3 regions of the Cytobacillus oceanisediminis genome follow, and region 2 is predicted to be linked to each of the others. Evidence: riboswitches for the same ligand, from Rfam matches in the RefSeq annotation. Region 2 holds a riboswitch; each other region holds the start of a gene.
The links. A riboswitch is a leader RNA that binds a small molecule or an ion and turns the genes downstream of it on or off. The one in region 2 is predicted to bind thiamine pyrophosphate.
Positions count from the first base shown of each region.

Region 1: linked by a shared signal. The riboswitch ahead of IRB79_RS07880 (YkoF family thiamine/hydroxymethylpyrimidine-binding protein) and the one ahead of IRB79_RS03885 (thiamine phosphate synthase) in region 2 are both predicted to bind thiamine pyrophosphate.
Region 3: linked by a shared signal. The riboswitch ahead of IRB79_RS14100 (3-oxoacyl-ACP reductase) and the one ahead of IRB79_RS03885 (thiamine phosphate synthase) in region 2 are both predicted to bind thiamine pyrophosphate.

Region 1 covers NZ_CP065511.1:1,506,244-1,513,240, reverse strand. Annotated here, with positions in the region: gene IRB79_RS07890 (coproporphyrinogen III oxidase) at 1-1,127, opposite strand, end outside; gene IRB79_RS07885 (Cof-type HAD-IIB family hydrolase) at 1,380-2,246, opposite strand; TPP riboswitch at 2,475-2,577, shown strand; gene IRB79_RS07880 (YkoF family thiamine/hydroxymethylpyrimidine-binding protein) at 2,666-3,271, shown strand; gene IRB79_RS07875 (ECF transporter S component) at 3,273-3,869, shown strand; gene IRB79_RS07870 (ABC transporter ATP-binding protein) at 3,853-5,553, shown strand; gene IRB79_RS07865 (energy-coupling factor transporter transmembrane component T family protein) at 5,540-6,319, shown strand; gene IRB79_RS07860 (alpha/beta-type small acid-soluble spore protein) at 6,561-6,761, shown strand; gene IRB79_RS07855 (D-glycero-alpha-D-manno-heptose-1,7-bisphosphate 7-phosphatase) at 6,831-6,997, opposite strand, start outside.
Region 2 covers NZ_CP065511.1:748,498-755,494, forward strand. Annotated here, with positions in the region: gene thiC (phosphomethylpyrimidine synthase ThiC) at 64-1,848, shown strand; TPP riboswitch at 1,871-1,980, shown strand; gene IRB79_RS03885 (thiamine phosphate synthase) at 2,071-2,679, shown strand; gene thiO (glycine oxidase ThiO) at 2,679-3,818, shown strand; gene thiS (sulfur carrier protein ThiS) at 3,815-4,018, shown strand; gene IRB79_RS03900 (thiazole synthase) at 4,020-4,787, shown strand; gene IRB79_RS03905 (MoeB/ThiF family adenylyltransferase) at 4,784-5,803, shown strand; gene IRB79_RS03910 (VOC family protein) at 6,013-6,204, opposite strand; gene IRB79_RS28135 (VOC family protein) at 6,225-6,389, opposite strand; gene IRB79_RS03915 (hypothetical protein) at 6,531-6,890, shown strand; gene IRB79_RS28005 (hypothetical protein) at 6,916-6,997, opposite strand, start outside.
Region 3 covers NZ_CP065511.1:2,776,498-2,783,494, forward strand. Annotated here, with positions in the region: gene xth (exodeoxyribonuclease III) at 1-721, opposite strand, end outside; gene IRB79_RS14080 (hypothetical protein) at 865-1,179, opposite strand; gene thiE (thiamine phosphate synthase) at 1,292-1,948, opposite strand; gene thiD (bifunctional hydroxymethylpyrimidine kinase/phosphomethylpyrimidine kinase) at 1,938-2,762, opposite strand; gene thiM (hydroxyethylthiazole kinase) at 2,775-3,587, opposite strand; gene IRB79_RS14100 (3-oxoacyl-ACP reductase) at 3,601-4,362, opposite strand; TPP riboswitch at 4,468-4,578, opposite strand; gene IRB79_RS14105 (OsmC family protein) at 4,694-5,155, shown strand; gene IRB79_RS14110 (Cof-type HAD-IIB family hydrolase) at 5,190-5,939, opposite strand; gene IRB79_RS14115 (sigma-70 family RNA polymerase sigma factor) at 6,348-6,914, shown strand; gene IRB79_RS14120 (hypothetical protein) at 6,907-6,997, shown strand, end outside.

The DNA.
Region 1 (6,997 bases), 760 kb from region 2:
GTCATTTCCGAAGCTCGTTTAAAGGATAAAGTATGAACTGTCAGGGATTCCGGCATTAATTTCTCAGTTTCATCCAAAGTATGTGAAAATTCCGGCACACCTTCTCCAGGAAGCCCAATGATCAGATCCATATTGATGTTATTCATTCCCATATTGCGAGCCAGATGGAATTTATCCACGGTTTCTTCCACTGTATGGTGGCGGCCAATGGCTTTCAGGGTCTCCTGAATATAGGACTGAGGATTGATGCTGATGCGGTCAATATTCCATTTTTTCAGCACTTCAAGCTTTTCAGGTGTGATTGTATCCGGACGGCCGGCTTCCACAGTGACCTCCCGTATGTTTTCTACTTCTGGAAAAGATTCATACATTTCTTCATAAAGCATATCCATCTCTTCCGCCGTAATGCTTGTCGGAGTACCTCCTCCATAATAGACAGTAGTAATTTTTACATCATTTTCTTTCAGCCACTCGCCAATTTTGCGCATTTCGTAATGCAGGCCGCCAAGGAATGAGTTTACAGAACCCTGCCTGCCATTAATCGCATATGCAGGAAAAGTGCAATATGCGCATTTTGTCGGGCAGAATGGAATGCCAATATATATGCTGACTTCATTTTTTAAGTCATAAAGATCCGGTACGACAGCAAGCTGCCTGTCTACGATATTCTGCATAAGCTGGATTTTTTCATCTGTAATCAAATACTCTTCCTTCAGCTGCTGATGGGCTTCATGGAGAGGTGTCTGATGCTGGATGGCACGGTGAAGCAATTTTGTGGGACGTACCCCAGTCAGAATTCCCCACTTTTGAATAATGCCTGTCCAATCCTGCAAAACAGTCAGATATACATGGGATACTGCATTTTTTATTTGTTTGAAATTCTCTTTTTCTGACTCAGCCGGAACGAATTCCTTCTCAAAATTGGCTGAAAGGTTCTTGCCATCTTTATCAGTAAGCTCTGCAATGGCTTTAATGTGTTTTCCATGTTCAAGCTGAAAATTAATTGTCAGATCAGCTGCAGCATTCTCACCCAGCGTCACCGCACATTCTTCAAAAAAGAGGTTCCCGATCAGCCGGAGCGGCCGATGGAACCGTTCATCCTGTATACCTAAAATTGAAATATTCAAATCGATCACCTTTTTTAGAAAATATATTAAATCTGCCGATGTCTTTGTTTTCTTAAGGCAGCTGCAAAGTGTCTATTTTTCATGTTGACAAACTTCTTTTAGTGTACAGAAATGGGGAAACAAGGTCAATATAAGGGGAATGATTCCTAATGGATTGTTTATATTATTCATGGTTCTTTTTTCTTTCTCCTTTGGCAATTTCACAAAGCAAAAAAAGAGCCGATTACCTAATCGAACTCTCTTTCATTGATTTTATTTTAATAGATTCATTTTCTTCAGGAAATCGATTGGATGCTGCTTCCGGAAATGTTCTTTAACCATGTAGCTTACGCCGTTCTGGTCATTGGATCGGGTCAGCCAGTCGGCTGCTTTTTTTACTTCTGCAGGGGCATTGCCCATAGCCACACCGAGACCGGCGGCTTCAATCATTTCCAGGTCATCTGCCGAGTCGCCTATAACGACCATTTGGTTTCGGGAAATTCCGAGATGTTCACATAAATAAAGCAAACCATTTAGCTTTGAAACTCCGGAAGGAACGATATCCATTCGCAGATCACTCAACTTAATGACTTCTACATTTTCAAACATGCCCCTAATGGCTGCCTTAGCATCCTCAAGGTCTTCTTTATCTTCAAAATACACTTCGATTTTTGGCGGTGTGACCGGCTCATCTAAAATGGTGTCACTTAATGAATCCACAAATTGCTGCGAGTAAAAAATGGGATCCCCGGTTGTAAAAACCGTTTTAGCAAGCATATTGGTATTTAGCTTGGTTTTGTTGGCAAGGGAATATTTTTCGTGCACCAGCCTGATTTGACAGGTAAAGCCTTCAAGCAGGCGCACGATTTCAAACGTTTCATCTTCCTGTATCCTTTTTACATATATCGGCTTTTCCTGAGAAGCTGCAATATAAGCCCCCCTGTGTGTGACCAGCAAAGAATTGATTTTCAATGCTTTGGCCGCTTTTTTCGCAGATGGAAAACTTCTGGATGTGACAAGTGTTACATAAATTCCTTTTTGCTGCACATATTCAATCGCTTCTTTTGTTGATTTATGAAGTCTTCCATTTGATTGGAGCAGTGTTCCGTCAATATTTAAAGCAAGCATTCTGTATATCATCCAATTTGCCCCCTATTCTCGGTGTAAAATTGTCCTATTACACTTTTATGAAGGGAAGGATTGGAATAGAACATGACATGGACAATGTAAAAATATTTTCATAGCATATCTGCTTAGTGACGGCGTTTATCTGTTTTCATAGATCATTTGATTTAAAGAATTATAAATTATTCATTTACAATTTGTATGCTCCGTATTAAGATGGAGTCAATAAAAACTGCATATCTTATTTTGCACTAGGGGAGCTTTAATGGCTGAGAAGAACAATCCGTTCTGACTCTTATCACCCGATCTGGATAATACCAGCGTGGGGAAGTGCAGGTGAACGGCTATCATTTCTAGTGTATTGATATCATTCAACTGCATTTCCTTATGGGAATGCAGTTTTTTATTTTTATTTAAAATAGGAGGATGGCAAAATGCAGGAAAATTTCTTATGCGGAACAAGTGAGATTACAGGTTGCAGGTTTTCAATTTATCCAATGACTGACAGGTTTGTGGATGTTATTTTATCTGCTCTAAAAGAAGTGGATACAAGCAAGGTATGGATGGAAACAGATGATGTAAGCACTTGTGTGAGAGGCAGGTCCATTCATGTTTTTGATGTGGTCAAAGCTATTTATCTTGAAGCTGTTAAGCATGGTGACCATGTAGTATTTAATGGCACTTTTTCAAATGGATGCCCTGGGGATACTGCCGGCGATGCTTATCTTGCTGAAAATGAGGAACGGGCGAATGAAGAAAAATCAGCAGGAATCAACCAGGAAGTCGCTGTACAGTTCGCACTTTATCCGATGGGGATTCCTGCATATATGAACGTCATTATGGACCAAGTCGAGCTCGCAAAGGATCAGGGAACATTTACTGAAGGTGTCCATTATGCTTCAAGATTAGATGGAGATGCACACGCTGTTTTTAAAACGCTGGAAGATGCTTTCGAAAGCTGTAAAAAAAGCGATTCTACTCATATTGTCATGACGGTGAATATGTCTGCGAACAGTCCTTCCAAGAAGGGGGCTATGTAATATGCTCGAAAAATGGAAGCTTCGTGAGGTCATTGTCCTGTCTGTTCTCGCAGTTGTGTTTGCAGTTGTGTACCTGGTGTTCATGCAATTTGGCAACGTGCTATATGGGATGTTCGGCTTAATTGGCTATGATCTGATTTTTGGCATTTGGTTTATTGTTTCGATCATCGCAGCGTATATAATCAGAAAACCCGGTGCAGCCTTTTTATCGGAAACCATCGCTGCAGCCATTGAAGTCATGATTGGCAATGCAGTAGGCCCTCGCCTGATTCTTTCAGGTATGATTCAGGGGATTGGAGCAGAAGCTGTTTTTGCGGCCACAAAATGGAACAATTACCGTACATGGGTTTTAATTGCTGCCGGCATGGGCTCTTCTGTTACAAGCTTTATTTGGGGCTATTTCATTTCCGGCTATGCTGCCCTCTCACCGGGTTATGTAACTGCCATGTTTTTTGTGAGACTGATTAGCGGAGCTTTGCTTGCTGGATTGCTAGGGAAATGGCTGAGTGAGAGTCTTGCTAAAACTGGGGCATTAAACAGCTTTCCTATCGGAAAAGAGCTGAGAAGGGAAAAATCCAAAAATGGCATTACAGCATAACCAGCCTTTATTAATAACAGAACAGCTGTCCTTCCGGCATGAAGATGTGAAGAATCCTGTTTTTAAGAATGTGAATTTCTGCCTTTATCCTGGGGAAGCTGTTCTATTATTGGGCCCCAGCGGCTGCGGAAAAAGCACGCTTGCTTTCTGCTTAAATAAATTGTATCCGGAAGCCGTTGATGGCGAACTGGATGGCACCATTTCTTTCAAGGGAAAGATGCTGGAGGAATTCCGGCACGGTGAAATTAATCAGCACATCGGCATTGTGTTTCAGGATCCTGAAAGCCAGTTTTGCATGACAACAGTTGAAGAGGAGCTGGCATTCGGCCTTGAGAATATGAAAACACCTCCTGAAGAAATTGAGAGCAAGATTGATGAAGCACTCGAACTTGTTCATCTTCTGCCATTTAAAAACGCCTTAATCCACACCCTTTCGGGGGGACAAAAACAAAAACTTGCCCTTGCATGTGTATTGTCATTAAAACCGGATATCCTTATTTTGGATGAACCGACAGCAAATCTTGACCCGGCTTCAGGCTATGAACTTACCCGCATCATCAAACAGCTTAAAGAGGAGCAATCCTTTTCCCTTCTAATAATTGAGCACAAGCTGGATGATTGGGTTGATTTGACCGACCGCTGCGTGGTGCTAAACCGGGATGGCGAAATTATATTTAATGGAAGCACGGCAGACTGCTTTAATAAGTATGCAGAAGAACTTCTGCTTGAGGGTATATGGCTGCCAAGCGCAGTAAGAGCAGGCCTATTAGGAAAAAAGGCAGGGATTTACAGTGGGCAAAAGCTTCCGTTAACTGATCGGGAATTAATTGCTGGATTTGTAGATCCCTCTGCTGCACTTCAGATATTAGATAACAGGAAAACTATACATCAAGGCTTTGAAGAGCAGATCATCCTATCGGCAGAGAATCTCTCTTTTCATAAAGATGGGAAGGATTTGCTTAGAAATATTAGTTTTTCTGTTAAAAAAGGTGAATTTGTGGCAATAGCTGGTTCAAATGGATCAGGAAAAACAACGCTTTCCAGACTGCTGGCAGGATTATCTGCTCCATCCAAAGGCAATATTCTTTTTAATGATCGCTCCCTTTCCCAGTGGAAGGAGCAAGAGTTAAGACTAAAATTAGGATACGTTTTTCAGAATCCCGAACACCAATTTATTGCAGATTCTGTATATGGTGAAATTGCCTTCAGTTTAAAAATTCAGCGAATACCAGATGCCGAAATACAAAAAATGGTTCATGCTGTTTTGGATCAAGTGAACTTGCTTCAGCACGCTGACATGCATCCTTTTTCCTTAAGTCAGGGACAAAAGCGGCGGCTTAGTGTTGCATCAATGCTTGTGAATGAACAGGATTTGCTGCTCCTTGATGAACCAACATTTGGACAGGATGCCAGGACCTCTGCGGAGCTTATGGCGCTTTTGGAAACTAAGATCCATAACAGAAGCTCCGTGGTGATGATCACTCATGACATGGAAATCCTGCATTCCTATGCCGATAAAGTGATTGTCCTTTCAGAAGGAGAGAAGATTTACGAGGGATTGCCTGATTCATTATGGAAGAAACATGAGATTATGAAGATTGCTTCTCTAAAAGTCCCTTACACTGAAAAACTCAGGAACGAACTGGGTGCCGTGGAAGGGAGGAACAAGTTTGCTCTTACATGAATTTAACCCAAGCATAAAGGCTCTGACTGTGGTTGTCTGTGTATTGATTTTGTCAGTTTTCTTTGACCCGGTTACTCCTTTTCTGACCTTAGTGGTGACTGCAGGAGCCACCTTTATTTTTGGTAAGGTTTCATTCAAAAGATGGATTTTGCTTTTCTCGCCGTTTATCTTCATGGCTATAATATATATTTGGTCAGCTCTGATTTTTTCAAAGACTATTGAAGGAGAAACCATCCTATGGACATGGGGGATCTTCACATTGACTGAGGAGGGCTTTCAGCGTGCCCTATCTCTTGGAATGAGGGTTTTAAGCTTTACCTCGCTGTCCCTTCTGTTCATTTTAACCACAAAGCCGACAGAATTCCTGCTCAGTCTCATGCAGCAATGCCGGCTCTCTCCAAAGCTTGCATATGGAATCATGGCAGGCTATCGGTTTCTGCCATTAATGAAAGAAGAATTTGAGATTATCAGAAGCGCCCACCGGATTAGGGGAGTACCCAAAGCCCGGACACTTTCTGAAAAAATGGCAGAACTTAAGAGGTATTCAGTTCCTCTTCTTGCCGGAGCGATCCGTAAAGCCGAGAGGACGGCAATGGCGATGGAATCAAAAGGGTTTACCGGAGATGGAAACCGGGATTTCTATCAAAAAATCTCTGTTTCCTGGAAGGATTGGGCATATTTCGCCTTTTTTATTGGAGCAGTGCTGGCAAGTGCCTATATTTCGTGGCTTTTCGGATTTCTGCAGCTTTATAATGGCGAACTTTAGAAAGTTATGTGCGGATGGCATTTATTTATGTGCGGATGGAGGAAATTTATGTGCGCATAAGATTTTTTCTGTGCGTTTAGGACCAATTTATATGCGCAAAGCTGATTTCAAGTCAAATCCACATTAGAGTCCGTCAAAAAATACCTTATATTACCATATACACCTATGAATAAATCTTATTTTCTCTCCTAAAGCTATGAGTGTAACAATCAAGAAAACTACACCAAAGGAGATGATTTACATGGCAAGAAACAGCAATTCTAATCAGCTTTTAGTATCAGGAGTCAGCAAGGCAATTGATCAAATGAAGTATGAAATCGCAACAGAATTCGGTGTGAACCTTGGCCCGGAAACATCTTCAAGAGCAAATGGATCAGTAGGCGGAGAAATCACAAAGCGCCTGGTGCAAATGGCTGAGCAGCAGCTTGGCGGAGCACGCTAGTCCTTCCACGCAATCATAGTAAAATAAAATGCCGCTTCCAGCCAATCCTGGAAGCGGTTTTTTACTCTCCTATTTAAGCATTTCCAAAATATCTTCCACTGCCTCAAAAAGTGATGAAGCCTGGATATCTGCACTTGTTGGATCAGAGCCGATAAAAACAGTTTTACAGCCAGCCTTCTTGCCTGCCTCAATGTCCCGCTCGTGATCGCCTACCATAATGCTCTTAGCCAGATCAA
Region 2 (6,997 bases):
ATATCTGGCACTTCCTTGGTTCCAGGTCTCGTCCTTACATTTTTAATAAGGGAGATATGATCAATGACTGCAAGTTCATTAAATCAGAAGAGCATTTCCATTATGTCGAGCTTTACTGGCAGCAAAAAAGTATATGTGGAGGGATCCAGGACTGATATAAAGGTTCCGATGCGTGAGATAGAATTAAGTCCCACTACCGGAAATTTTGGAGAAGAAATCAATGAGCCGGTTCGCGTATATGATACGAGCGGACCTTATACGGATCCTCAATATACGGCAGATCTAAAAAAAGGGCTTCCTGCATTAAGAAGAAAGTGGATTCATGAACGCGCGGATGTTGAAGAGTACGAAGGCCGAAGAGTGAAGCCCGAGGATAATGGGTTTCGGGACGAAAATGATCCGCGTGCTAATCATAAGGTCTTTCCTGGCTTAAACCGCAAGCCATTGAGAGCGAAAAAAGGGAAGAATGTTACCCAGCTTCACTATGCCAAAAAAGGAATTATTACTCCGGAGATGGAGTTTATAGCCATTCGGGAAAATATGGAACCGGAATTTGTGCGGTCTGAAGTAGCAAGAGGGCGGGCGATTATTCCTTCCAATATCAATCATCCTGAGACAGAGCCAATGATTATCGGAAGGAATTTTCACGTGAAAATTAATGCGAACATTGGAAACTCGGCTGTTTCATCCTCTATTGAAGAAGAGGTAGAGAAAATGACCTGGGCTACCCGATGGGGAGCAGATACAATTATGGATCTGTCTACAGGCAAAAATATTCATACTACACGTGAATGGATTATCAGAAACTCCGCCGTTCCGGTCGGTACTGTTCCCATTTATCAGGCACTTGAAAAGGTTAATGGCATTGCTGAGGATCTTACTTGGGAAGTATACAGGGATACCTTAATCGAACAAGCAGAGCAGGGGGTTGACTATTTTACAATTCATGCAGGTGTCCTTTTGAGGTATGTTCCGCTGTCAGCAAAACGCTTGACCGGAATTGTGTCGAGAGGCGGATCCATTATGGCCCAATGGTGCCTGCATCATCATAAAGAGAACTTTTTATATACACACTTTGAAGAAATCTGCGAGATCATGAAAGCTTATGATGTGGCCTTCTCCCTGGGGGATGGACTGCGGCCGGGATCGATTGCAGATGCAAATGACGAGGCTCAATTTGCAGAGCTCGAAACACTTGGGGAGTTGACTAAAATTGCTTGGGAACATGATGTACAGGTAATGGTCGAGGGACCTGGCCATGTTCCAATGCATTTAATCAAAGAGAACATGGATAAACAATTGGAGATCTGCAAAGAAGCGCCATTCTACACACTTGGACCACTTACGACTGATATAGCCCCGGGATATGACCATATTACCTCTGCCATCGGGGCTGCCATGATAGGCTGGTATGGTACGGCAATGCTTTGTTATGTTACCCCTAAGGAACATTTGGGTTTGCCAAATAGGGACGATGTGCGCGAGGGTGTCATCACGTATAAAATTGCAGCCCATGCTGCAGATCTGGCAAAGGGACATCCTGGAGCGCAAAAAAGGGATGATGCCCTGTCAAAAGCCCGTTTTGAATTCCGTTGGAGAGATCAATTCAATCTCTCATTGGATCCTGAGCGCGCTTTGGAATACCATGATGAAACACTGCCGGCTGAAGGTGCTAAAACAGCTCATTTCTGTTCCATGTGCGGGCCAAAGTTTTGCAGCATGAGAATTTCTCAGGATATCCGGAATTATGCAAAAGAGCATAAGCTTGGCACGGGTGAAGCGATACAGAAAGGTCTGGAAGAAAAAGCTGAGGAATTTAAAAAGGCTGGGGGAAGCATTTATCAGTAGTCTTTTTATAGTTTATAGAAATTATATCCGCTGGGGGTGCCTGTTTGCAGGCTGAGATTAAAGCAAAAGCTTAAGACCCTTGGAACCTGATCTGGCATGAATACCAGCGTAGGGAAGTGGAGTATCGGGGCTGTATTTATTGGGGCCCCATACCGCCGCTTTCTATTTAGAAGGTGGTTTTTTATTTGCAGAAAATCTAAAAATAGCAGGGGAGCAGTCGCTATGAGAAAACAGCTGCATGTTATATCAGATGGAAAGCTTTCTCTAGAGGCCTTCGCTGAAATAGCAGGTGAAGTGGAACCCTTTGCAGACAAGTTCCACTTGAGGGAAAAACATCGAACCTCTAAGGAGCTATATGAAGGAGTTAAGCTGCTTCGTAATAAGGGAATCCCCATTCATAAAATTGTTATAAATGATCGGGTGGATGTTGCATGGACATGTAAAACGGGTGTACATCTTGCTTTTCACAGCCTTCCAGTCCATGTTGTCAAAACGCATTTTCTAGAAATGCCTATCGGATGTTCCGTACATTCTCCTGAAGAAGCAGAAGAGGCTGTAAAACAGGGGGCTGATTATATCCTGTTTGGGCACATATTTAAAACCGATTCCAAGAAGGGAGTCCCGCCAAGGGGTACTGGGTCACTGGAGGCTCTTAAAAAGGCAGTAGATATTCCGGTATTGGCAATTGGAGGCATTAAACCAGAGAAAGTCCCTGAGGTTTTGGAGGCGGGGGCAGATGGCATTGCTGTAATGTCAGGGATTTTGCAGGCAAAGGACCCTGTAGAGGCAGCAAAGCTCTTTTCAAAAAAATTAAATGAGGAGGGGAAATAGTGAGGAAAATGTTTGACGCCGTTATAGTTGGAGGTGGCATTAACGGAAGCTCAATTGCATTTCAACTGGCTAAAAGAGGGTATAAAGTGGCCGTTTTGGATAAGGGGAAAATTGCCGGCAAGGCTTCCGGAGCAGCAGCTGGAATTTTAGGAGCCCAAACGGAACTGACAGAAGACGGCCCGCTATTTCAGTTGGCATGCAAAAGCCGCTCCATGTACCGGAGCCTGATTCCTGAACTGGAAGACTTATCACAAGTGCATATTGGCTATCAAAATAAGGGTGTATATAAAGTGGCGGCTAATAAAGAAGAGGAGCAGGTATTAAAAAGATTGATTGAAAGCCAGCAAAAAGCGGATGAGCAGGCCGAATGGTTTTCGATTGATGACCTGATCAAACGTGAACCGTTCGTATCAAACAAATTGAGGGGTGCCATGTATATACCGAATGACGGACAGGTACAGGCATATGAATTGTCCCTTGCATTTGCAAAAGCTTCAATAGCCCTCGGTGCAGAAATATATGAGTATATGCATGTATCAGATTTTATTTTAAAAGATGAAAAGGTTTATGGGGTCAGAACCAGCCAGGGAGAATTTCTGGCAGATTCTGTTATTATTGCTTCCGGGGCCTGGAGCAGGGAGATTCTTGAAAGAACGGGCCTTGCGCTGCCCATTATTCCGGTTAAAGGCGAGTGCTTCTCGGTCAAGATTGAAAAACCGCTTGTACAGGGGACAATCTTTTCACACGGATGCTATATCGTTCCAAAGCAATCTGGGAGGTTGGTAGTTGGAGCGACGGTTAAGGTAAATTCATTTGATGAGAAGGTGACCTTTGAGGGGATATCCTTGCTGATGGAAAAGGCTCAAAACCTGGTTCCGGATATCGCGAATGCAGAATGGGAACGTGCCTGGACAGGAATTCGTCCGCAATCGGCTGATGGCCAGCCTTTTTTAGGCGAACATCCTGCTTATAGAGGGCTATATATTGCCGCTGGCCATTTTCGAAATGGGATCCTCCTTGCCCCGGCAACAGGTGAACTGATGGCAGACATCCTCGAAGGAAAAACGGAGCAGCCAAATCCTTTTCAGCTGTCCCGCCTTGAATGCATAGTCCATTCGTCAAAAGGGGTGCTTTTATGAATGTTGTCATTAACGGTGATGCTATGGTGCTGCCGGAAACAGTTAATTCTGTTTCACGTCTGCTCGAGCACTTTAATTTGGAGCAAAAGGTAGTCATTGTCGAACTGAACCAGCATATTTTGGATAAATCCACGCATGCTGAAACCATTCTGTCAGATGGGGATCGAATCGAAATTGTACACTTTGTAGGAGGCGGATGATTTGTTGAAAATTGGACCATATGAATTTAACTCACGGCTGCTGCTCGGAACAGGAAAATATCCAAACTTTGATGTGCAAAGGGAAGCTGTTGAAGCTTCGGAAACAGAGGTGCTTACGTTTGCTGTACGCCGTATGAACATTTTTGAAGCGAACCAGCCCAACTTTTTGGAAAAGCTGGACTTAAAGAAATATAAATTACTCCCTAATACGGCAGGAGCAAGTACAGCTGAGGAGGCTGTCCGAATAGCGAGGCTATCCAAAGCTTCCGGGCTCTGCGACATGATTAAGGTTGAGGTTATTGGATGCAGCAAAACGCTTCTTCCCGATCCAATAGAAACAAAAAAAGCAGCGGAAATCCTATTAGACGAGGGATTTATTGTTCTGCCCTATACTTCTGATGATGTCGTGCTTGCTCGAAAACTTGAAGAACTAGGCTGCCATGCGGTCATGCCATGTGCTTCGCCAATTGGTTCAGGGCAGGGAATCATTAATCCTATTAACCTTCAATTTATTACAGAGCAGGCTACTGTGCCGATTATTGTGGATGCTGGAATTGGGAGCCCGGCAGATGCGGCATTGGCAATGGAGCTGGGAGCAGATGGAGTGTTATTAAATACGGCTGTCTCCTCTGCCGATGATCCTGTTAAAATGGCAAAAGCAATGAAACTCGCCATTGAAGCAGGGAGGCTGGGTTATGAAGCAGGCCGGATGCCGAAAAAACGTTATGCATCAGCAAGCAGCCCGGCGGAAGGAATGGTTTTTAGTTGAATGAACGGTACTCCCGCCAGATGTTATTTCCTCCAATTGGTAAAGAAGGACAGAAAAAGCTGAGGGAAAAACACGCTTTAATTGTAGGGGCTGGTGCATTAGGGGCTGCAAATGCAGAAACCCTCACAAGGGCAGGCGTCGGCAAATTAACCATTGCCGATCGGGATTATGTGGATTGGAGCAACCTGCAGCGCCAGCAGCTTTATTGTGAAGAAGATGCTGTCCGAAAATCGCCAAAAGCGATAGCAGCGGCTAACCGCCTAAAAGCCATCAATTCAGAGGTGCAAGTTATCGCCCGTATTATGGATGTAGGAGTACAGGAAATTGAAGAGCTGATTGAGGGTGTTGATTTAATCATTGACTCAACAGATAATTTTGACATTCGCTTTCTGATCAATGATATATCTCAAAAGCACCGGATTCCCTGGATATATGGAGGTTGTGTGGGGAGCTATGGTTTAAGCTATACCATCTTGCCAGGGGTGTCACCGTGCCTGAATTGCCTGATGGACAAATTGCCATTGGGGGGAATTACCTGCGATACGGCTGGTGTTATTCAGCCGGCTATTCAAATGGTTGCGGCTCACCAGTCTGCTGAGGCCTTAAAAATATTGGCAGAAGACTTGGAATCCTTACGCGGGACGCTTGTTTCCTTTGATTTATGGAAAAATCATTTTAGTTCTGTTAATGTTTCTTCCTTAAAAAATCCGCAGTGCTTATCGTGCGGGACTAATCCAGTTTATCCCTTCCTGGACTACAGAAATCAGACAAAAACAGCGCTGCTTTGCGGGAGGGATACCGTTCAAATCAGGCCTTCAGCCCTTCAGGATATGGATGTTGCTTATCTGGAAAAATCCCTGGTCTCTCAAGGAATCAATGTAGAGAGCAACCCTTATTTGCTCTCATTTTCGATCGATCAGGCCAGAGTGGTTGTATTTAAGGATGGAAGAGTGCTGGTTCACGGGGTAAGTGACATTCTACAGGCGAAGAACCTGTATCATCGCTTCCTGGGATAATGAGCTAAGCCTGTCGCTCTAAGAGTGACAGACTTATTTTAGGAAAAATGGGAATTTCGATTAAGACAAAGTACATATAGCATCAAATTATTTTAATATGATTGAAAAAAATGGTGAAAATTTTGAAGGCATTGCTGAAGAAGAAAGCATTTGAAGGAAGAGAAAAAAGACCTGTCCACTCAGCATTTGAAGGACAGGTCTTTTGGGAATTACTTATCCTCTCTCAATAAATAGTTATTTCCATCCTGGTCTTTAAACGTAAACATAGTTCCAAAAGGCATCTTTACCATATCCTCAACTTCCACGCCATTTTGTTTCATTTGTTCATAGGCAGCTTCAATATCAGATGTGCTGAAAAGGATGGATGGGTGGGCAACTGCAGATGGGTTTTGCTGTTCCATGGCTGCCTTTGAATAAAGAACTAAAGTTGTAAATTCATCATTGCTTGGAGCAACTTCAATCCAGGCAGCATTTGGTCCATAGGTTGTTCGAACTTTAGAACAAACCCCATTTTATTCAGCCAGAAATCTTTTGCCTGTTCCTGGTCCTTAACGTATACTGTGATTTTTCCAATTTTATTGATCAAATTAAGATCTTCTTTGATTCCAATCTTATAATAAGGATTTTATCAGTCCATGGCGGCAAAAACAATTTCAGTATAGGATGGTTCGCTTGAATTTATTCATAATTGGAGATAATTACTGTAAACATTGAGAGGAGAGGGATTATGAACATAGATTCCATAAGGTTCACTGATCCTCCTGTCCATCATCAATTTCCGTCATTATATGAGAACTTGGGGCTTCCTGAAGTTTCTTCCTTTATTGAGCAGAAATATGAATTTGATTTTACAATAGGAAAAAAAAAAAGAACTGGGCATGGAAGCATTCGAATGTATAAGCAATATGAAGAGTTTAAGGTGATAATCTCTGAAAAATTGACCGGATTCGGACCAAAAAGGCTTGAAAAGCTGGAGAGTCTGCTGATGGAGGAGGTTAAAGAACGATTTAGCAGCAATATAGAAGCTGAAACTAAAACACGAAAAGTATACCACATGCATTTTGGCCGTAATGACAGGGATAAATAGGGACAGTTTAACTGTCCCATATGGCTTACTTGGTGTTATCTCTTTGGGCTTTTAAAGCGATTCTTTCAAGACCATTTTCTCTGTCATCCGCATATTCTGTATCTTTT
Region 3 (6,997 bases), 2.0 Mb from region 2:
CGCTGCCCATAATGTCGCAGTGAATCTCTGAATCTAGTATTCTTTCTTTTAGCTTTTCGGACACGATGAAATAATCAATCCGCCAGCCGATATTCCGCTCTCTAACCTTGGCCATATACGACCACCAGGTATAAGCTCCCTCAGCTTCAGGATATTTATAGCGGAATGCATCAACAAACCCACAACTAAGCAATCTGGTCATTTTTGCCCGTTCTTCATCCGTAAAACCTGAGTTGCCTCTGTTGGATTTAGCATTTTTTAAATCTTTTTCGAAATGAGCCACGTTTAAGTCACCGCACATGATCACAGGTTTAATCTGATCCAGGCCGAGTAAATACTCCCGAATCCGCTCTTCCCACTCAAGACGGTAAGGAAGCCGGGCCAGGTCACGCTGTGAATTCGGAGTATAGACATTAACGAGATAAAAGCCATCATACTCAAGCGTGAGAATCCTGCCTTCAGGTTCTGTTTCGTCATCGCCCACTCCATAGCGAACAGAAAGCGGTTCTTTTTTTGTGAAAATAGCTGTACCGGAATACCCTTTTTTTATCGCATAATTCCAGTATTGGTGATAGCCTTCCAGTATGAGCTCGATCTGTCCTTCCTGCAGTTTGGATTCCTGAATGCAAAATATGTCTGCATCCACTTCTTTGAAGTAATCCATGAATCCTTTTTTCACACATGCCCTTATGCCATTCACATTCCATGAAACAAGTTTCATTGCTATTATATCTCCTTATGTTAAAAAATCTGCCTGTTTACAACATTATCATGGATATTCATTACTTGCACAGTTAAAGTACTGTAACGTGAACGGCAATCAACAAAATACGGGTAAATGTATCATACTTTGAAAAGAGTGACCTATTGCTTGAATATTATGGTTCCGGCATTCATCTGCACTAATTTGACCTTTTCACCCCGCTTAATACTTTCATATAATGTTGCCGTCAGCTCAAAGGATTTGCCATTATCCAGCCGAATCCAATATTCTTCATGCGTGCTAAAGTTGCTTAGGTAATTATCAACCGCAGTCTGCCGATATTTTTCATCTATCTCCCCTTCGTATTCAGTCATTTTAGTTTCTGCAGCTACAAATCCTGAAACGAAGCCATAATAGACGACCAGCAATACGGCGGCCATTTGAATATAGAGTCCTGATTCCATCCACTTTTTCAATTGTTTATCCCTCTGTTTCTATTGTTGTTAGTGAGCTACCCTCAATAGATTGGGATAAACCTGAGAATTTCAAACCTCCATACCATAATAAATGCTCAAATCAGCGGACATTTCACATTCGTCTATTTACTGCATCATATAACTGCGTGGCTGCTTTTTCAGGTGAATCCGCCTGGCTGATTGCAGAAATGACAGAAACACCGTCCGCTCCTGCCTTAATAATGGGAGGTGTATTTTCAGAAGTAATTCCGCCTATTCCTACAACAGGAATTTGGATATCAGCAGTTCTCAATTCTGTCAAAAAAGTAAGACCCTGAACGGCTTTTGCATCTTCCTTTGTGGATGTCGGATAAATAGGCCCTATGCCAAGGTAATCTGCGCCTTGACGGATCGCTGTTTCCGCTTCCTTCATGCTGTGCACTGAGACTCCCAGGATTTTGCTGCCAATTTTCCTGCGGACCACATCGGCTGCTTCATCGTCCTGGCCTATATGGACACCATCTGCATTTATTTTAAGTGCCAATTCAATATCATCATTTACAATAAAAGGGATATTGCTCTCTTTGCAGAATGCTTGAAGCTTTTTTGCGAGCGATTCCTTTTCTTTACCATGAAGGCATCCTGCTCCTTTTTCACGGAATTGAAATAACGTTATGCCTCCTTTGATGGCTGATTGAAGGACTTTTTCAGGATCATGATGGCAATTTGTGCTGCCCATTATGAAGTATACTTTTAATAAGTTTCTCATTGCCTGCGGATTAACAGCCATATACTTCAGTCTCCTTCTTTCTTCTATTGAACGCCCAGTGATTGGTAGGTCCATGACCGCTGCCAATTCCCAATTCATATTCAATTGCTGCCTGGATGAATTTTTTTGCCCGATCAACAGCTTCTGGCACGGTAAGACCGTCAGCGAGGCCAGCGGTGATTGCAGCCGAAAAAGTGCAGCCTGTTCCATGTGTGTTGGCTGTTTGTATTCTGTTGCTCTTAAATTCCGAAAAACTTTCTCCGTCAAATAGAAGGTCTGCTGCTATGTCTTTTGCTTCATCATGGCCGCCTTTTATGATGACATTTTTCGCTCCAAGGTAATGCAGTCTTTTTGCTGCTTCTCTTTTATCCTCCAGTGAACGAATACTTATGTCCGTTAATACCTCTGCCTCTGGAATATTCGGGGTAATCACCATAGAGAGCGGTATAAGATGCTTTTTCATCGCTAATATCGCTTCATTCTGAAGAAGACTTGCTCCTCCCTTTGCAATCATCACTGGATCAATGACGACATTTTTCCATCCGTATCTCACAATTTCATTGGAAACACTCCCGATTATATCTGCGCTAAAAAGCATTCCTGTCTTCACAGCGTCAGGTCTGAGGTCTTCTCCTATCGACTGAATTTGAGCAGAAACTGCCCCTGCTGTCATTGGATAGACTCCCTGAACGCCCTTGGTGTTTTGAGCGGTCACCGCAGTCAAAGCAGACATGCCGAAAACACCGAGTTCCTGAAATGTTTTTAAGTCTGCCTGAATGCCCGCGCCGCCGCCGCTATCCGAACCCGCTATGGTTAAAGCTTTGTTCACTTTCATTTATATTGCCTCCTATCCGATCGTTTTTTCAAAAGAGCCATATGATTCAACATCTGCAGCAGAAATGTTATATAAGCTATTCAAAAACTCGATTTGGAAAGTGCCTGGGCCTTTGCCATCCGATTTTTCTGCAGCGATTTCTGCAGCAGTGCCATAAACAACCAATGAAGTTACTGCCGCTTTTACAGGATCCTTTTCAACAGCAGCGAAAGCTCCTATTACAGAAGTAAGAAGACATCCGGCACCCGTTACTTTCGTTAGAAGAGGATGGCCATTGTTAATGGCAAAAGTGGATCTTCCATCTGAAACGATATCCTGTTTTCCTGTAATAACAGTGACTGCACCAAGTTCTTTTGCTGCCGACATAGCAAGCTCTGAAGTATTTCCTGCTGCTTCAACTGCATCTACGCCCTTTATACTCCATTTCTGTCCTGCAGCGTTGGCAATTTCTGCAGCATTGCCTCTTATGATGGTAATATTTAATTCTTCTACTATTCTTTGAGCTGTTTCTGTGCGATAGGCCGTGGCGCCGACACCAACCGGGTCAAAAATGACTGGCACCCCATGCTGATTTGCTGATTTGCCCGCTATGAGCATACTTTTTACTTCTTTTTCAGTCAGTGTTCCCATATTGAGAACCAATGCACCAGCTATTTTAGCCATGTCAGCTGCCTCTTCATGTGCATATGCCATCACAGGTGATGCCCCGATTGCCAGCAGGCCATTTGCCGTAAAGTTGGTTACCACCACATTGGTGATATTATGTACCAGAGGATTTGAATCTCTTAGTTTTTCCAATAGACTGCTAATCTCCTGAATGTTCATCTAAATTCCTCCTTTAATTCATAACCAGTCCGCCATCCACAACCAGATTTTGTCCTGTAACTGCCCTTGTCCATGGAGAAGCGAAGAAGACTATCGCATCAGCCACTTCTGCGGGATCTGTGACTTTTCTTAATGGAGTCGAGTTTTCGATAATTTCAAAGACTTCCTTAGATGTCGAAGCACTGGCGTCCGTCGTTTTTAACAAACCGCCCGATACCATATTTGCAGTAATTCCATATTGGCCCAGCTCATTCGCCATATTTCTGGTGAAGCCTAATAAAGCAGCTTTGCTGGTCGTATAGTCATGATAGGGTACAACTGGATGCTGGAATAGGTTGGTGCCGACCGAGATTATCCTGCCAAACTCCTGTTTTTTCATATCTTCAAGACCTGCCTGAACTGTGTTCAATGCTCCCAGGATTGCACCTTCCAGCTGGTTTTTGTAATCGTCCCATTTAATTGTTTCTGCATCTTTTTTTGAAATAGGGTCAAATTGAAAGTTCACGAGTGCATTATTGACTATGGTTGTAATGGGGGCTCCAAAGTGTTCCTTCGTCTTTTGAAACATGGATTTCACTTGAACCCTGTCCCGAATATCAGCACGAATGGCAATTGCTGTTTCGCCAATTTCCTTCTGCAGAGCATGGGCTTTTTCCTCGCTATGGAAATAGTTAATGACAACTCTCGCCCCTTCTCTCGCGAATGCTTTTGCTGTTTCTTTGCCCAGCCCTCTGCTGCTGCCTGTAATAATGACAATCTGCTCGTTAAGATTCATAGAAAATCCTCCTTATTGATAGCCAATTCATTTGTTTTTGAGAACAAAATAAAAACCAGATCCGCAATTGGACCTGGCTGAATAATCTAAGAGAAAGAACATCGTTCCCCGCAATTACTACTTTCCTACGCTGGTATGATCCAGATCAGGTCCGAAGGGTAAAAAACAGTCCGGTTTCTTTCTCAGCCCGCGCATCGGGCACCCCTAGCAGTAAAACTATTAAGTTGGCTGTTTTCATCTTAGCTTGAAACGTTAAATCTGTAAAGTCTTGCAATTCTGCCTGTTCCTCTTTAAGGTGTAATAGAAATACATAACTTGGAGGAATCAAAGAATGGCTGAACACCAATTCCATTTAAAAGCACATTGGCCAGGACTTCGGAATGATGTTGGAGAAATTGAAACAGGCGGGCTGAAAACAAAGGTTTCCATTCCGCCAGAAATGGAAGGACCCGGAATCGGAACAAATCCGGATGAAATGCTGCTGGGGGCGGCGGCAACTTGTTATATTATTACCCTGGCCGCCATGATGGAACGGAGCAAACTTGAGAAAGAAGACCTTTCGATGGAATCAATCGGTATTGTGGATGTAACCAAAGGAGTGATTACCTATAAGAAAATTATTCATCGCCCTGTTATCTTGTTAAAGGCTGACGCGACAGAAAAGGATCAATCACTTGCGCGAAAGCTGGCGCAAAAAGCTGAAGCATCCTGTATGATTTCCAGGGCGATTAAAGGAAATGTGGAAGTAGCACTGGAAGAAACCATTCTAAATAACAAAAAATCATCGGAATAAACCAAAAACCGGCATGATTGCCGGTTTTTATTCTTTAAAGAGCCCACTTTCGGATTGCCTTTGCAACACCAGCTTCATCATTCGTTCCCGTAACAGCATTGGCTGTTTCTTTCACAATATCCTGCGCATTTCCCATTGCTACTCCCCAGCCTGATTCCTCGATCATGGCAATATCATTCAAGCTGTCACCCATTGCCATTACATTATCCATCGAAATGCCAAGAAGCTCTGTAACCTTCTGGATACCTCTGGCTTTATTGATGCCCAGAGCATTTACCTCAATATTAGTTAAGCTGGAATTTGTAATTTCCAGACCCCCTTTTGTTTGAAGCTCTTTATGAATGAGTTCCCTGATTTCATCATCTGATATATCAAATCCAAATTTAAGCCATTCATGGTCATGAATATTTTCAGGCATTTCATTCGTCCAAACCCGTTCGCAGCTTGTTGCCCAGAAGTTGGTCTTATGTGACTGGGATAGGTTCCACATCCACTCCATTATTTTTGAATCAACTGGAGTCCTTGAGATAGATTCACCATCAGGGCCAAATATTTCACTGCCGTTGACTGTGATCAAGTAGGAGTTCAATTCCAAAGAATCGGCATGGTCTCCTGCAGTAAGCCTGGATCTTCCAGTACTCAAAATAACTTCAATCCCTTTTTCCTTTGCCTCTCGTATGGCCTTACGGTTTTCATCAGGAATTTCCCCCCTGGAATTCAACAAGGTTCCATCCATATCAAGAGCGATTAATTTGATCTGTGGAGCAATATTTGATTGTGACATAATAATCTCCCTTCTTTTTTGCACAATATAGCCATTATATAAATAAACAATCCTCCCATCAAAAACAAAGCACTTGGGCAGAATCATTTTTTCAATATAGGGATTATTATTCCCAATCTAAATGTATAGGCTAGAATTACTCAATATGAACAAGTGATGTGATGATGAATGCCTTCCATATTATTTTTGCTCCTTCTGTTCTTAACCTATGCATTGATGTGGATTTATTTAATCAGGATTAAAGTGAATAAATAATCATGAGCAGACTAAATGGTTTGCGCTTTTTTTGTATAATCTTAATAAATGCCAAAAAGTTGAAGCGATTTGCTTGCATCTGTCGTCTAACTGTCAGTCAAAACAAAAGGCAGCCGGAATCGGCAGCTGGCATTTAAGCAAGGAGGCAGTCATGTGAGCACTGATGAGTATGTAAAACGGTCGATTGCTGATCAAGTGGACCGAGCTCTCGTTCTTGAAATGATCATGGATGAGTATGGAACCGTTTTGAAGAGATTAATATACAGCTATGTGAAAGACTGGAATGCTGCCAGTGATCTAACACAGGATACCTTTATTACTGTGTATGAAAAGCTGGAAAGTTTCCAGCAAAGATCTTCCTTTAAAACGTGGATTTTTACAATTGCTATAAATAAAAGTAAAGACTATCTTAAAAGCTGGCATTACCGCAATATGGTCATGAATGAAAAGGTTTTTTTTCTGAAAAAGGCTAGAGAAAAAGATCCTGAAGCATCATTTCTTGAACGGGATGAAAATCAAGAATTGCTAAAAACGATAGAATCCCTCACAGTAAAATACCGGGAAGTCTTCCTTCTCCATTATTACCAGGATCTCAGTCTGGCTGAAATAAGTGAGACCCTTCATATCCCTATTTCTACTGTTAAAACAAGGCTGTACAGAGGACAGGAAAAAGTGAAGAAGATACTATCTGCTTCAGAAAGAGGTGAACAGCATGGCTGAACTGAATCAGGATGTGAAGAAAGTATTGAATGCTGCATGGACGAAAGATTCTGTTTTCACAGAAGAGGAAAAACAGAGAGTCA